DNA from 3 places in the Nostoc sp. DedVER02 genome. Region 2 is predicted to be linked to each of the others. Evidence: riboswitches for the same ligand, from Rfam matches in the RefSeq annotation. Region 2 holds a riboswitch; each other region holds the start of a gene.
The links. Region 2 has a riboswitch for cobalamin ahead of cobG (precorrin-3B synthase). Riboswitches for the same ligand answer to the same signal wherever they lie in the genome.
Positions count from the first base shown of each region.

Region 1: it holds a riboswitch for cobalamin, as region 2 does, so the genes downstream of both, RMZ41_RS18870 (energy-coupling factor ABC transporter permease) here and cobG (precorrin-3B synthase) in region 2, are expected to answer to the same signal.
Region 3: it holds a riboswitch for cobalamin, as region 2 does, so the genes downstream of both, RMZ41_RS09905 (DUF1636 family protein) here and cobG (precorrin-3B synthase) in region 2, are expected to answer to the same signal.

Region 1 covers NZ_JAVRCP020000018.1:62,813-66,838, reverse strand. Annotated here, with positions in the region: gene cbiQ (cobalt ECF transporter T component CbiQ) at 100-879, opposite strand; gene RMZ41_RS18880 (PDGLE domain-containing protein) at 924-1,298, opposite strand; gene cbiM (cobalt transporter CbiM) at 1,329-2,081, opposite strand; cobalamin riboswitch at 2,447-2,587, shown strand; gene RMZ41_RS18870 (energy-coupling factor ABC transporter permease) at 2,613-3,389, shown strand; gene RMZ41_RS18865 (energy-coupling factor ABC transporter substrate-binding protein) at 3,376-3,675, shown strand; gene cbiQ (cobalt ECF transporter T component CbiQ) at 3,672-4,026, shown strand, end outside.
Region 2 covers NZ_JAVRCP020000062.1:17,040-21,065, reverse strand. Annotated here, with positions in the region: gene RMZ41_RS30820 (FAD-binding domain-containing protein) at 1-670, shown strand, start outside; gene RMZ41_RS30815 (hypothetical protein) at 719-1,135, shown strand; gene RMZ41_RS30810 (XisI protein) at 1,299-1,634, opposite strand; partial or broken gene RMZ41_RS30805 (XisH family protein) at 1,622-2,007, opposite strand; cobalamin riboswitch at 2,166-2,298, shown strand; gene cobG (precorrin-3B synthase) at 2,348-3,835, shown strand; gene RMZ41_RS30795 (precorrin-8X methylmutase) at 3,925-4,026, shown strand, end outside.
Region 3 covers NZ_JAVRCP020000006.1:172,027-176,052, reverse strand. Annotated here, with positions in the region: gene mutS (DNA mismatch repair protein MutS) at 1-390, opposite strand, end outside; gene RMZ41_RS09915 (DUF4276 family protein) at 492-653, opposite strand; tRNA gene RMZ41_RS09910 (tRNA-Val) at 862-935, opposite strand; cobalamin riboswitch at 1,102-1,266, shown strand; gene RMZ41_RS09905 (DUF1636 family protein) at 1,288-1,704, shown strand; gene RMZ41_RS09900 (cobalt-precorrin-6A reductase) at 1,707-2,444, shown strand; gene RMZ41_RS09895 (alpha/beta hydrolase family esterase) at 2,465-3,427, opposite strand; gene RMZ41_RS09890 (HAD hydrolase-like protein) at 3,908-4,026, opposite strand, start outside.

The DNA of each region.
Region 1 (4,026 bases), on a different contig from region 2:
GGCGGGTCTGAATCCCCAAATGAATTGATTCTGACCAAAGCAACGGAAACGTCTCCGGTTCTGCTCCTGAATTCTGAATTCTGACTTCTGAATTCTTTTTCAATTCCGCCAGTAAATAGCCTGACCCAACAGTGCCAAAATTACAGTCAGGCTTAAAGCTACAACATCAGATCGTCCCCCTGGCGAGACTTTTTCCATCATTGGTGGTACTCCTTGATAGCCTCGTGAGAGCATCGCCTGATAAACGAGATTTCCGCGATCATAAGTGCGGATAAACAGCGCTCCAATCATGTTGCCCACAATTAACCGAATCGAGCGATTCCTGTTCATCAGATTTCGAGACTCTGCCGCCCGACGCATAGCGTTAAACTCCCCAATCAAGACGCTGATATAGCGATACATAGATGCCAGAATTGCAACTAATAGTGGTGGAGTTCTCAATTCCAGCAGGGCATGAAGTAGCGCTGTTACCGAAGTTGTTAAAGTCAGTAAGTTTAGTATTAGCAGCGATAACAGAGCCTTGAGGGTGACACTACCTAAAACAGTTAGCCCCACTGTCGTAATCTGCAACGATCCCCAAGACCATAACACCTCGCCACCACCCCGAAATAAAGTCCCCAAGAGAACGACACTAATAAACGTTAACTCGACTGCCAACCGTTTCACTAGTACTGATAGGGTGACTTTACTTAGCAATATTAGGCTGAGTAAAGCTAATCCATAAATAGCCCAAGTCCACCAATGCCCATCTGGTGTTAGAACATTGGCAAATACAAACAACAAGGTACAAAGTATTCGGGTACGGGGAGCGAGTTTGTGCCAGAGAGTAGCCTCTTTGCTATCGACATCTAACACAAATGCTCCAACGTGCAGCAGCATGATATTTAGTTCCTACTTGTATATTTGATACTAATTACAAATTGTTAATCTGGCGCATCTAAGTCGGAATCAGCGTCATACTGTGTAGAAGGTGAACTAGAGCCGCGAACAACTAGTTTGCCAATACCCCAAGCTAAACCGAAAGTTGCTAATGTTCCGATTAATCCAGCTAATGGAGTAGCGATCGCTTCAGGTACACCTCTAAGGGCATACTCATCAAAAATCCCATAAAAGGGTAATTTATGAGCGGGTTTATCTTGAAGTTCTTTGCTGTTAAACTTCAGGTCTTCTGAAACTCTATCTAGCCCATCTGGGTTTTTACTTGCTAGTGGCGAAAGGAAAATTGCAATCAACAGGGCAATACCTAAGCCAGCGATAACAAAAGCCCGGTTGCGCGATCGCGAGAGGTTGCTACTCATAAGTATTAAATCCTGATTTAATCACACCTTTTAATAACGAGAGACTGGACGAGACATAGGTGATTTTATCTGACGGGGTGGATCATAAAATAAGTCAGGTCGAGTCCGCCAAATAAAGCTGAGTGCTACCACGGTAATCAGCGCCTCCCCAATACCAATTACGACATGCCAAGAGGCCATCGCTGTCAAACCTACTGTCAGAGGAACCGTCCCAGATACAGCTAGTTCTGAGGCACACAGAAGTGAAGCTATTACTACGCTTGTCCAAGCAGCGATCGCTGCACCAATTGTCAGACCTCGCAAGGTATCGCGCCCAATAGCAAATCTGATTGTGCGATAGAGATAATAACCAGCAAAGGTACCGATTAATCCCATATTAAAGATGTTCGCCCCTAAAACTGTTAATCCACCATCTTGAAATAAAACAGCTTGCACGATGAATACTGCAACCATAACTAGCGATCCAGCCCAGGGCCCTAATAAAGCTCCGGCTAGTGTTCCGCCTAAAAGGTGTCCAGAAGTGCCTCCTGGAATCGGGAAATTGATCATTTGCGCTGCGAAGATAAATGCTGCACAAACTCCCATTAAAGGTACGGCTCGTTCTTCGTATTCTGCCTGCGATCGCTTAATTGATAGTGTAATTAAGGCAAGAGCAATTATCCAGGTGACAAGAATAACGGGTAAATTTAAGAAGCCATCTGGAATGTGCATAGCTAAATGCGGCTGTATTACCCAGTACAGCCAGCCGAAGGACGAAGCACCCATAAATGGTATTGTTTCCATATTTAAGAAGTGTCCTTTGCAGCCAGATTGATTTAAGAGTCTAGTTGTCTAGTAGACCATGTATTCTCTAAAAACTTCAATCCAGTGGGGGGGCATATTAAATAATTCGTAATTCGTAATTCGTAATTCGTAATTATGTTTTGTAATGGGGATTTCAAAACCAACACAAAACCATCATGCCCTCTGGTGATGGGGACTTGACCCCTTTATCCCGGATTTCTCACAAGGGTGTGGGAGGATGGGGAAGAAGTCTTACCCCCCACACTCCTTGGATTTCTCACAAGTGAGAAATTCAGGTTTATTGGTTAAATACAATTTAGATTGATAGTTTATTTTGTTTGCGATACTGATACTTGAGCAATAGTGATATAGTTACTCCAATCGGTTCTGATGGGGAGCAGCCATCGGACGCAAGGGGGAAAGTCCGGTGTAAATCCGGCGCTGTCCCGCAACTGTGAGCCAAAATTAGGTGAGTCAGGATGCCCGCCGATGGGAACCAAGTCGTTTACATAAATCTGCGAGGTACAGGTTATGAAAAGAAAAAAACAGGCGTTAGTTAGTCTAACCCTGATGGGAGTTATCAGTTTTTACTTGGTAGTTGGTTTCCCCAAACCCGCTTATGCTATGCACATTATGGAAGGTTTTTTACCAGTCCAGTGGGCAGTTTTTTGGTGGGTTGTGGCATTACCATTTTTTTTATTAGGATTGCGTAGTCTGACACGCATTACTCAAGCGAACCCGGAACTAAAACTACTACTGGGTTTGGCTGGTGCTTTCACTTTCGTGTTGTCAGCGTTGAAAATCCCTTCCGTCACAGGTAGCTGTTCTCATCCTACAGGAACAGGGTTAGGTGCTGTGCTGTTTGGCCCTCTCACCATGACGGTTTTAGGTAGCTTGGTGTTGTTATTTCAAGCTTTGTTACTGGCGCATGGCGGCTTAACTACGCTAGGTGCAAATGCTTTTTCGATGGCGATCGCAGGGCCGTTTGCAGCCTACTGGATATATAATCTAACAATAAAGTTGGGTGGTAAACAAAAAATCGCTATATTTCTAGCAGCTGCGATCGCAGATTTACTCACCTACATTATCACTTCTATTCAACTCGCCCTAGCTTTTCCTGCCCCCGTTGGTGGATTTCTTGCGTCATTTATCAAGTTCGCCGGAATTTTTGCTATAACTCAAGTTCCCTTAGCAATTAGTGAAGGATTACTAACTGTGTTGGTGTGGAACTGGCTGCAATCTTATAATCCTCAAGAATTGGAACTGTTGCAATTAATCAAGCGAGGAAATGGTAATGAGTCAATCTAAAAAAGGGTTGAGTAACTGGCTGTTGGTAGTAGCTGTCTTAGCTTTAGCAGTTGCACCATTAATATTTGTGCGTGGTGGGCAATTTGCTGGTTCTGATGACAAAGCTAAAAAAGCAATTACTGAAATACAACCTGGATATCAACCCTGGTTTAAATCATTGTTTGAACCTCCTAGTGGTGAAGTAGCAAGCTTATTATTTGCTTCCCAAGCAGCTTTAGGTGCGGGAGTAGTTGGTTATGCAATTGGTTTGTACAAAGGACGTTCTCAACAAAAACGTGAAGAATGAGCCTGCAACTAGACACTTTAGCTTACACTAATCGACTGCGAAGATTACCACCAGAACATAAAATAATTTTTGCATTTACTACTCTTGCAATTTCCCTTTTTACTCATCCCTTAGTGCAAATTTTGATAGCGCTTTGGCTGGGCGTTTGGACAGTTATTTATGCAAGAATTCCGGCTGGTGTTTATTTTCGCTTGTTAATGTTCACCATAGTTTTTTGTTTGACAAGTTTACCAGCCTTGATGGTGAATGGAGTAGCAATTACGGATTTGCCCAAGGTGCAATTAGACTCGTGGTATGGATTAACTCTCGGACACTTCTATATTTATATCAGTCATAGTGGCAGTATCCAAG
Region 2 (4,026 bases):
TGTTTTGAGTTTGCGAGAAATTCGAGATTATGTCCTTGAACGGGTACAGCAACAAAATGATGCTACGAAATTAATTAACGAGTTAGGCTGGCGCGACTATTGGCAACGGTTGTATGTGAAGTTAGGGGATGGAATTTGGAAAGACCAGGAAGAGTATAAAACTGGTTACACTGTAGCTGAATATGCACCCGAATTGCCGCAAGATATCAGACAAGGAACCACAGGTATGGTTTGTATAGACAGCTTTAGCCATGATTTAAAAGAAACTGGCTATTTACATAACCACGCCCGGATGTGGCTAGCTGCTTACATTGTCCATTGGCGGCAGATTCGTTGGCAAGCAGGAGCCAAGTGGTTTCTCGAACACCTTTTAGATGGAGATCCGGCTAGCAATAATATGTCCTGGCAGTGGGTTGCTAGTACGTTTAGTCAGAAACCCTATTTTTTCAATCGTGAGAACTTAGAACGCTACACTAAAGGCATTTATTGTCAAAAATGTCCCCTTTACGGTCATTGTGATTTTGAAGGCAGCTATGAAGAATTAGAACAGCGACTTTTTCCCAAAGGGGAATTTAGCAAACAAGCTAATAGCCAAAGTTGGCAGCGTGATAAAAAAGGGAAGGGGAGTAGGGGGAGTGGGGGAGGACAAGGGAGACAAGGGAGAGAATAATAACAAATGACAAATGACAAATGACAAATAACAAATGACAAATGACAAATGACAAAACCAATTGTTTGGATACATGGAGATTGCCTCAGCCCATACAACCCTGTACTACAAAAATATCCCGATGCGCCAGCTATCTGGGTTTGGGATGAGGCTTTAATAGAGGAATGGCAACTAAGTCTCAAACGCCTCACGTTTATTTACGAATGCTTGCTAGAGTTACCCGTTGTTATCCGTCGTGGCGATGTGGCACAAGAAATTTTAGCTTTTGCGAAAGAACATGATGCAAATTTAGTTGTCACAGCCGAAAGTCCCAGTCCCCGATTTGATGATATCTGCAATCAGATGGAGCGTTCTATAGGAGTGGAAGTGCTAGAGGTGGAACCATTTTTTGATTATGATGGCTATATTGACTTGAAGCGGTTTTCGCGCTACTGGAAAGTGGCTCAAAATTATGTTTTTGAGTAGGGGAATTGTAAAATTGTTATAGTTTGCGTAGGCGTAGCCCGCCGCAGGCATTGCTAAAGGCTCAGATTCTCCACTTATATTAAAAGTTGGGGATTTTTGGCACATCCTACAAGAAATATTGGGATATTTTATACTTGAAATTCCTCCCAATGACATAGCTTTTTTAACCCACACCAAACCCCGTGTATTGCCTTACTAATGGTTCATGAAATGCCAAAATAATATCTTCCTTTGGAATTCCTAACTTTACTAAGTCATTGGCAATACCAATCTCAGTACCGTCGTTTTGTATCCAAATCTTCCCATCTTTGATATCAAGATGCAAAACACACCCATATTGTCGTCGTCGACTCTTCCAGCCTACGTATACTAATTGATAGCGATCGTTAATAGGATCAAAAATAATTTGTTTTTCTATTTCACTCTTTGATGAACCTCGACTAGCGTATTCTGCCAGTAATTGTTGAATATAAGCTCGATATTGTTCTAATTTTTCCATTCTACAATCCCCTCATTCACAGGATCGTAAACGATTAGCTTTAGTTGAGAGCGTTGAATAACAATTTGAATAAATTGCAATGCAAAGAAGCTGCTATAAGTTCCTAAAGGAACAGCTAAGTATAAAACTCGTTCTGGTTCTTAAATCTCTAGTGCTGTATGAAATTCGTAAATATTTGATTCACCAAGAAAACTTTTAATCTCAACCGCTATTTTTTCTCCGGCTCTCTCAGCTGCTAATATCGGTTCTGCACCCAAATCAATGTACATTCAACCCCACCGACTTCAATTTCTAGAGGATCATCTGTAATCAACCAACCTTCTTTTTCTAGTCCTTTTCTAACAGCATCATGAAAAATATCTTTTGCAGCCATTTAAATATAACTTTCTTAAATATGTAGATGAATCAAGTGCAGCTGACCGCAGGGGATTACAAATTGGTATTGCTTTTAAATATAGCACTGGATATAAAAAGTCAAAGCCCTTGCAATTGATTGACTTTCCGCAATCCGTTAAAAATATGAAGCATTAAATTTTCTGACTACCTTCTCGTGCTAAATTATTAAAGCTTGGAGTTGGGAAACTCCGGTGAAATTCCGGGACTGTGCCGCAGCTGTGATGGGATCGCCCAAGTCAGAATGCCAACTCTCAAGATGTCAAAGAAGACACACTCACCGTCTACTCCCTGCGTTGCACGGGGAAGGAGTTACAAGTTTGCTTTCTGGAGTTGCCACTTGTCCTGGCTTATTTTACGCTACACCCGCCGCAGATGGTATATTATCTCGCATTAGAATACCAGGTGGAATTATTAGTAGTCAGCAATGCCGTGCGATCGCAGATATAGCAGATCAGCATGGCGGCGGCTATGTGGATGTGACTAATCGAGCTAACTTACAAGTCCGCGAAATCCGCACGGGGATCGATGCTGAGGTTCTGAAGCATCTACAAAATATAGGATTAGGTTCTCACAATTCTGTTGTAGACCACATCCGCAATATTATGACCAGCCCAACTGCTGGTATTGACCCGCAAGAATTAATTGACACTCGCCCTTTTGTCCAAGATTGGGATAATTATATTGCTGCACATCCGGCGCTTTCGGGACTGTCGGCAAAATTTAGCGTTTGCTTTGATGGTGGTGGGATAATTCGGGTGTGCGATCGCCTAAATGATATCCTATTTGCTGCTGTCTTAGTTGATGGTGATGTTTATTTCCGCCTCCATCTCAGTGTCGGCGCAAAGGGCCAACCACCTAGTGATACGGGAATTTTGTTACCACCAGAGCAATGTTTACCCCTCTTGGCAGCTTTGGCAGAGGTCTATCTAGCTCATACTAAGACTACAAATAAGCGTCGGCTACGTCTCTTAGAGTTATTGAATACTTTGGGTTGTGAAAATTATCTCCAAGAAGTTCAACAGCGTTTACCTTTCCCTCTTTTGTACGGTGAAGCGGGAAAATACCTAACCCCTCAACCCCTAAAGGAATTCTCTGCTATTCCTCAAGGAGAGGGCAAGTATCAGCATATTGGTATCCATCCCCAACCTCAGCAAGGTTTATTTTACATTGGTATCGTCTTGCCTTTGGGACGATTGGAAAGTAGACAGATAAAGGGTTTGGCAGATTTAGCCGCAAAATATGGTAGCGGTAGTCTTCGGTTAACCCCCTGGCAAAATTTGCTCTTAACTGATATTCCTCTGCAATGGCTTGGTGATATCCAAAGTGAAATTGCTTTTTTAGGATTAGATTCTTCTGCAACTAACATAAAAAGTGCATTAGTTGCCTGTTCTGGAAACAGGGGTTGTGCCTCTTCTGCTACGGACACTAAAAGTCATGCGTTGGCATTAGCGGAGTATCTTGAAACTCGCGTTACTCTCGATTGCCCTATTAATATCCACTTCACTGGCTGCGAAAAATCCTGCGCCCAGCACAGCAAGAGTGATATTACTCTGCTTGGTGTCAGCCTCAATACTGACAGTGGAGCTGTGGAAGGCTATCACGTTTATGTTGGTGACAGCAAGCAGAAATTTGGACGGCAAATATATCAATATGTGACTTTTGCTGAACTACCTGCATTAATAGAGCGGATGCTAGATATATATAAAATTCAACGTCTAAATTCTGATGAGTCCTTTGGGGAATTTGCTAATCGATATGCAGTGCCCCAATTACAGCACTTATTTAATATTATTCCTGAACAATAAGATTCCCAACTTTTTATAAAAGTCAGCAATCTGAGCCTTTCGATTTTCATTGCTCAATCCAAAATTAAAAATCCAAAATCCCAAATCGAATGCCCGACTATATCCGAGATGCCAACGAAATTTACCGTAATTCTTTTGCAATCATCCGGTCAGAAGCAAACCTAGATGTGCTACCACCAGATGTAGCAAAA
Region 3 (4,026 bases), on a different contig from region 2:
TTCCCGCCGCACCAATCTACCAGCAGCTTCAGAAGCATCTTCCACTTGGTCGCAAATTACCACTGCATAACCTTTTTCTACCAACATTGTGGTGTAGCGTTCCCAAGCGTGATGCGGAACACCAGACATCGCCACTCGTCCCTGTTCACCAGCTTGCTTGCTAGTGAGGACTAATTCTAATTCTTGCGCTAGTTTGACAGCATCTTGAAAATAGCATTCAAAGAAATCACCCACCCGATACAGCAATATTGCGTGAGGATATTTATCCTTCGTCTCGACATAGTGCAAGTACATTTGACTTAGCTTACTCCGGTCAACCTGCTGATGGTCGGAAATAAAAGTACTTGCATCGGGTTTGGTAGATGGAGTTTCAGAGTGAGAGGCGGTCATAGATGCTATCGAGTTACGCACAGAAATTCCACAATATCCGATGATAGCTTGATGTTAGGGGTGAATTGCGATCGCTCAAGGATATTTTACCCTTTGTTATATTAGCTTGCTGATGCACCCATTATTGCAGCTAGTGTGGTGAAGAGGCGATCGCAGTCTGGCGAAGCCTTACGTACTTTATCCACATCCAATAATTCTAAAAGCTTTGAGGCATGTTTGATTTTTTGGTACTCACCTTTTGTAGTAGGACGAGTAGCGCTCAAGCATTTTTACCCTTTTGGTGCGATCGCAACAGCACATAGGTGATATAGTGGCAGTAATTACTTTGATGCTCCCACACCTAAAATGTGTGAGGTTTTTAAAGACTAAGCCAAGTCTTCAGTAACCTATAGACTCAAGTAAGTATACAGGTTTACAAACACGGCACTAAATTTTTCCCACTGTTTATTTAGGCTGGACATTTCAAAAAAATGGACGTAACTGGATTCGAACCAGTGACCTCTACGATGTCAACGTAGCGCTCTAACCAACTGAGCTATACGTCCTTAACCACACGAATATTAACGTTAGCATATACTTCTTGGATCAAGCAAGAAAAAAAGAAAATTAAGCTAACTTTATTATGTGACACTATTTTATGGAGTTAGGCAAAGTTAGGATATTCGCTCGTTAGCTGTTGGTAATATCCTTTTATGAGATGACCCTAGTGTATGATCGATAAGGTTATTCGGTTCTGGTGGGGAGCAGCTACCAGAGGTAACGGGGAAAGTTCGGTGCAAATCCGGCGCTGTCCCGCAACTGTAAACCAATTTGAAATGTAATCTAAAATTTCAAATTGAGTAAGTCAGGATGCCCGCCGAAATAGATTTACCAGTTCTATATATCTGCGAGGTACAGATGACTACTACTATAAATGTTTCCCCAACGAATCCTTTGGGTGTTGCTGACCATACTTTATTTGTGTGTAAAACTTGCGCTAGCGTTTGGCAAGAGGGAAAACGCTTAGGTGAAAGTGGTGGTCAAAAACTTCTAAACGAACTTCAGCAGCTTGCACAAGATTGGAACTTACGAGATGAATTCCCAATTAAAGAAGTTGAATGCATGAGTGCTTGTAATCGTTCTTGTGTAGTTGCTTTTGCTGCCAAAGGCAAATTAACATATTTATTTGGTGATTTAGCCGTTGATGGTAGTGCATCTGCGGTACTAGAATGCGCTAGTCAATATTATGTTAAAGCAGATGGTTTACTGCCTTGGTCGGAGCGTCCAGAAGCCATGAAAAAGGGCATTTTAGCAAAAATTCCACCTTTATTGTAATGATGCGCGTTTTGATTTTGGGTGGGACGGGAGATGCCGCAGAATTAGCTGCGAAACTGGCGACTATTCAAGGGTTAGAAGCAATCACGTCTCTAGCCGGCCGCACCCGTGAACCTTCAATTCCGTTGGGCGATTTACGGGTTGGTGGCTTCGGTGGTGTAGCTGGATTGGCTAGCTATTTGCGTCAAATGCAAATCGATTTATTAATTGATGCAACCCATCCTTTTGCGAGTCAAATTTCTTTTAATGCGGCAGATGCGGCAACTGAAGTCGGAATACCGCGTTTAATGTTAATTCGCCCGCCTTGGGAAAAAGAAAGTGGCGATCGCTGGATTGAAGTTGACAGTGTTGAAGCCGCCGCCGCATCTCTAGCAAACCAGGCACAGCGAGTATTTTTGACAGTTGGCAGGCAAGAACTAGCCGCTTTTGTTAAGTACGAGAAAATTTGGTTTCTGATGCGGATGATTGACCCTCCGACTGATGATGCTTTAGTGCCAACAGGAGAGATTTTGTGCGATCGCGGGCCCTTTACCCTCAATAATGAAAGGCAAATCCTAATTCATCATAATATTGATACCATCGTGAGCAAAAATAGCGGTGGCAATGCGACAAAACCCAAAATTATTGCAGCGCGAGAACTGGGCGTGAAGGTTGTCATGATAAACCGTCCAGCCATACCGCCAGGAGAACAGGTTACTGATGTTGATGGTGTTTTAGAGTGGTTAAAAGTAAAAAGATAATCTCGATAAAATTTAGTTGCTTAAGATAAACTATGGCGTTGAAAAAATTCCCAAATGGTTTGACTGGCGTTTAAGCCAAGCTGGGCATTAAACTTATTGAGGTTGGGATCGGTTGAAGCACCACCAGGCCAAAAATGTCCCCCATTTACTACAGCTAATTGTAAGACCTCTGAGTTGCCACTACAATTTGAGTAGTAAACAGCTTTGACTTTTGAGCTTTCGCTAGAGTTAATTCCAGGAAGTTGTGGAGATGCATCAGATGAAATACATCGATCGTGCGATCGCCAAAAGCTTAACATATCTGAAATAGAAACAAGCGCTCCTCGTTGACTGTGGTCATCACCTTCATAACGGACATCTTGATCGTTTGTACCGTTAACGATCATCATTGAGATCGGAGTCTGAGGTTGGCAATTAGGTTTGAGTCGAACTGGAAGAGAGCCAGCTACTGATGCAAAAGCAGCAATTTTATCAGATAGCTTACATGCTAAAGCTTGGGTAAGGATTCCGCCTCTAGAGAAACCAGTGGCATAGACTTTATGACTATCAATATTGATTTCTTGCTTAAGATGATCGATTAAAGCACTGACAAATAAAACATCATCTACCTTTCCTTGAGAATTACCTCTAAGGCTCCATTTTTTATCAATTCCATCTGGATAAACAACAATAAATCCTTTTTGTTCTGCTAAATTATTAAAGCGCGTAACATCACTAATTGATCGACCAGTACCAGCATCTCCATGAAATACTAAAACTAATGGCATTGGTTGGGTTGGATGATAAGATTTTGGAATGTAAAGATAGTAAGTGCGTAATCGTCCTTGATTATTTATCTGTCCATAATTATCACCACTCAATATTTTTTGTTGAGATGGATTTTTTTCATAAGCTCGGATTGCATTACAGGCTGTTACTAAGCTAATTGTCAGTAAGCAAGTAATAATTTTCTTAAAGAGTTCAGCATTTTTATATATAGTCATGTTTAATTAAAAATTCAATAATATATAGGATTACTATTTGATTTTTGAACGAAATTAGGTATTGTAGCGTGTGTTAGAACGGAGTTCGTAACGCACTATTATCACAGGTTTGATGCGTTACGCTGTCGCTAACACATCCTACGGATATTTTCTCCAAATCAAACCGGATTCCTATACTTTATAATCTTATTAATATATTATCTGAATAAATGGGTTTAAGACCCCTACCCTACGGGTTCGCAGTTGCTTTATGCTGAGAAACCCGCCACTCATTAATTCTGACTCCTGTTAGCGTTAGCGGGGCGTTTAGCCCATTCTGGCGTATCTGTTTTCTTCTTATTTCAGACTTGTGTGTACACGGTAACTTAAAAAGGGGGCTAGGGGGAATCAATAAGTACCTAATATCACAGCCAACCACTTTTCAAACAACCTCTTAGAGGCTTTTATTTTTCGGCTCCAAGGTTACACTACATCTGGACATTAAGAGATAATTACTGCCTGATGTTGTTCAATCCAATCTGTTGCCCATTGGAACCGTACCCCAGCACTACGTCCAGCAGTTTTATCTTCGGGGCGATCGCCGACATAGATTGTATTTT